One region of the Rothia terrae genome, then DNA from elsewhere that is predicted to be linked to it. Evidence: predicted binding sites of a transcription regulator. Region 1 holds the regulator's gene; the other holds the start of a gene.
The links. Region 1 encodes HspR, which represses chaperone genes until heat shock. Its sites were predicted from a motif close to AAGTTGAGTCNNNNNGACTCAACTT; they were not measured.
Positions count from the first base shown of each region.

Region 2: clpB (ATP-dependent chaperone ClpB) is a predicted target of HspR. The motif match lies at 1,308-1,332, and genes of this name have one in related genera.

Region 1 covers NZ_CP061539.1:2,068,162-2,070,365, reverse strand. The annotation lists gene IDM49_RS09425 (DnaJ C-terminal domain-containing protein) at 1-678, shown strand, start outside; gene IDM49_RS09420 (heat shock protein transcriptional repressor HspR) at 682-1,110, shown strand; gene IDM49_RS09415 (LLM class flavin-dependent oxidoreductase) at 1,284-2,204, shown strand, end outside.
Region 2 covers NZ_CP061539.1:470,857-473,060, forward strand. The annotation lists gene IDM49_RS02265 (HAD family hydrolase) at 1-440, opposite strand, end outside; gene IDM49_RS02270 (hypothetical protein) at 523-1,068, shown strand; gene clpB (ATP-dependent chaperone ClpB) at 1,418-2,204, shown strand, end outside.

The DNA.
Region 1 (2,204 bases):
GGTGGCGGCGGGTTCCCCGGTGGGTTCTCCACCGGTGGTGGCCAGAACATCAACATCGACGATCTGCTGGGTGGCATGTTCGGCGGCGGAGGCTTCGGTGGTGGTGGTTTCGGCGGCTTCCAGCAGGCACCGCCGAAGGGCGCAAACCTTACTGCACAGACCAGCATCACTCTGCAAGAGGCATACAACGGTCACACTCTGAATGTGCGTGGTGGCGACGGCAACGGTGTGCAGGTCAAGATTCCTGCTGGCATCAAGGACGGTCAGAAGGTGCGTATGCGAGGCAAAGGCCAGCCCGGCCCCGGCGGCGCTGGTGACTTGATTGTCACCGTGAACGTGCAGAAATCATCAGTCTTTGAGCGCGATGAAAACGATGTCATTGTGCGTGTGCCCGTGACTTTGGAAGAAGCTATCAACGGCGCTGTTATCAAGGCGCCGACACTTGATGGTCAGGGCGTGAAGTTGCGTCTTGCTGCTGGCGCACCCGTGGGGCAGAAGTTGCGCGCAAAAGGACGCGGATTCAAAACCAAGACCGGCACCGGCAATATGCTGGTCATCACCGAGGTTCAGCTTCCCACCGACCTCAGCGATGAAGCTCAGGAGGCTTTTGCGAAGTTCGTGGAACTCGCGCCGCAGGGTGATCCTCGCGAAGAGCTGATGCGGAAGGCGGGGCAGTAAACTATGGCTTACGAATCAGACCGCCCGGTATTTGTCATTTCGGTGGCGGCTGAACTAGCGGGCATGCACCCGCAGACTCTGCGTCAGTATGACCGTCTAGGTTTGGTTCAGCCATCGCGCGCACCCGGTCGCGCCCGCCGCTATTCGCAGCGCGATGTTGATAAACTGCAGCAGATTCAGGATCTCTCACAGAACGGTGTTTCGCTTGAGGGAATCAAGCGCATTATGCAGCTGGAGAATCAGGTGGATGCTCTGCAATCGCGCAACGAAGAGCTCATGGATGAGGTTGAGCGGCTAAATATGCGTTTGCAGGAATCCTCGCGTGTTTTCGCTGCTGGGCTTTCTGGCGATATTGTGCGTATTACTCGCGGCAAGCGTCCGCCTGCGCGTAAGCGTTCGCAGGCTGTGGTCTTGTACCGCCCGGAGCGTTAGAACTTTCAAAAAATTACCCGGTTCTGTGCAGATTACCCGAAAAAATCGGATAAAAAGCACGGAATCGGGTAGTTTTTTGCGCTAAAACACGCCCAAAAAACTTTCGCAATAAAGTAATTGTCTTGAGTGTTCTGGTAAATGTAGAAAGATAAAGCATTCGGTGAAAGAGAAAAATGTCTACGTCAGAACACAATAAAAACCTGCCGCCGGTCGATCAGATGCCGCTGCAGATGGGCTTAGATACCTTCGGCGATGTCACCGTTGATACCGACGGCAATCCGTTGCACCAGGCGCAGGTTATCCGCAACGTGGTGGAGCAGGGGCAACTTGCTGACCGCGTCGGCGTGGATTTCTTTGGTATTGGAGAACACCACCGCCCGGATTTTGCTGTCAGCGCGCCCGACACCATCTTGGCGGGGCTCGCCACCACGACCGATCGCATCCATTTGGGCTCAGCCGTTACGGTGCTGAGCTCCGATGATCCGATTCGTGTCTACCAGCGTTTTGCCACCATCGACGCGATGAGTGGCGGGCGTGCCGAGGTGGTTCTAGGACGCGGTTCATTCACCGAGTCCTTCCCGCTTTTTGGATACGATTTGGGCGACTACGAGAAGCTATTCTCTGAAAAATTGGAGCTTTTTAGCCGCATCGTCACTGAAGAACCTTTGACCTGGAATCCCGGTGACCGCACTTCGCTGAAAAATCAAGAGATTTATCCGCGTACTGAAAACGGGTTGAAGCAGTGGATTGCTGTGGGTGGTAGCCCTGAATCTGTGGTTCGCGCGGCGCAGTACAAAATTCCGTTGATGCTTGCGATTATCGGTGGCCCTGCCTCCCGCTTTAAGCCTTTTGTTGATTTGTATAAGCGCGCGAATGATCAGTTGGGGCAGGACCAGTTGCCCGTTGCGGTGCATTCACCTGGTCACATTGCTGATACCGATGAAGAAGCGAAAGAACAGCTACGTGAGCACTGGATTACCAACCGAAATAGGATTGGACGCGAGCGCGGCTGGGGCAACACCGGTGTTGTGGAGTTTGAAAACGAAGCTCAGCACGGCTCGCTGTATGTGGGTTCACCTGAAACCGTGGCAACT
Region 2 (2,204 bases), 880 kb from region 1:
TCAGGCTTAGCATTTTTGACATCATCGTTGGTGACAATAGTTTTGAAAAGTCCCTCGGGAGCCAGGGACGCAGTTACCTCGGCAATGTGGCGGGTAGCGTTAGTGACAATCGCACAGGGAATACCGGCGTCTGCTACTTCCTGGAACAAGCCGGCGACGCCGGGAAGAAGCTCAACGCTCTCATTTTTAGCGTGCTCAATCGCGTGGTTCACCAGCGCGTCGTAAATCTCTTCATCGCTCAGCGGCACACCGTTGCGACGCAGAATATCGTAGGTAACCTGCATCGGCTGGCCCAACGCATCCAAGGTATCCTGCTCGCTCCACTCCTTACCGTACTTGTGAGAAATTGCCTCTTTAGCCTCAGCCCACACCGGTTCAGTGTCAACAAGAGTGCCGTCGTGGTCGAACAAAATAGCTTCGGGATATACGTAATCGCTCATGTTTTAAGCCTACCGGTCAGTTTTGCCCGCGTTGAAGTTGAGAGAAGTGCATGACGCAAAATGACTTTCGTAAAATGGTGACGTGCAAAAAATTACTGCCTCAAACAGATCATCGAACGTCTTTACCCGCGGTGTGCCCGCGGTGGGTTATGTGCTGGCGCTGGTGGCGGCACTGTGGATAGTTGCCGGACGCGCGCTCTTTGGCGCGGGCGGAACGCTGGTGCCTATCTTTGCGGTTAGTTTTGGGCCGATGCTGTTTATCGTGATGGCATGCGCCGTGTGGCTGATGCGCAAGGACGCCAAGATGCACGGGGGTGCGACGACACCGCTGATTGTTCTGGTGTACTGCGGGGCGTTCGTGCTGGCTCTGATTTTCGGTTTCTTAGTGCCCGACAGGAAGGATGGGCAGATCGTTTCGGCGGCATCGCGGGTTTTTGGTGACTCGTTTGTGGGGTTGTCCGCCGGCTTTGGTAACACCTTCGGCATCCTGACCATGTGCCTGGCTGTCGCATCCTTAATTCTGGCTCTGATAGAGAAGCGCAAGACTGAGCGCGCCTTGGCTGGTGTTGATGAGGACGCCGAAGAAGCGCGGGCACGCGAAAACTACACGTATGAGTTCCTGGAGTAGTGTCGCGTCCTGACCCTTATCTCGCCCCGCAAACCCCTCATCGCGCCAAGGTGACCACGTAAACATCATTGTGACCACGTAAACGTCAGATTCCTATACTTTTCGGGAGTAATTTGACGTTTACGTGGTCACTTTGACGTTCGGGTGGTCACTTTGGGTATGGGGTGAGCGCGGACGCGGGATGGGGCTTTGGTGCGGGCGTGCAGAAAATGTTGGGGTAAAAGATGCTTTACAAACCAAAGTTGAGTGTAGTAGACTCAAGTTAGCTAAAAGAGCTGGAAGCAAGGTTGCGGGTAAATCAAGATACTCGCGGACGCCAGCATCCTACGAGCTAAGACAAGGAGAAAACATGAACCCGAAATTCACCACTAAAACTCAAGAAGCCTTATCCGGCGCGAACATGAACGCGCAAACGGCAGGCAACCCCAACATTGAACCGGCGCACATGCTCAAAGCGCTCATGGACCAGCGCGAAGGCGTCGCCGTCGCAGTGCTCAAAGCGGCAGGCGTAAACATCGACGCGGTCTCAACCGCAGCATCCGCCGCTATCAAGAAACTGCCCAGTGTGCAGGGTGCATCAGCTGGCCAAGCGCAGTTCTCACGCACAGCACTGACCGCCATCCAAACCGCGCAGCAAAAAGCAGAACAGTTTGGTGACGAGTACGTCTCCACCGAAATGCTATTGCTGGGCATCGCATCCGGCACCGACGATGCCGCCCGCGCGCTCCACGACAACGGCGCAACCGCCGAAACTATTGAAGCTACTATTCCGAGTGTGAGAGGAGACCGCACCGTGAATACCCCTGACCCCGAGGGTACTTTCCAGGCCCTTGAAAAGTACGGCACCGACCTCACCGCCGTTGCGCGCGAAGGCAAGCTTGACCCCGTGATCGGTCGTGATGGCGAGATTCGCCGCGTCATTCAGGTGCTCTCACGCCGCACCAAGAACAACCCGGTGCTCATCGGTGAGCCCGGCGTCGGTAAGACCGCTGTGGTTGAAGGCCTGGCACAGCGCATGGTTTCGGGCGACGTTCCCGAGTCTCTGCGCGGTAAGACACTCATCTCGCTGGACCTCGGCTCAATGGTTGCGGGCGCTAAGTACCGCGGCGAGTTCGAGGAACGCCTGAAGGCTGTGC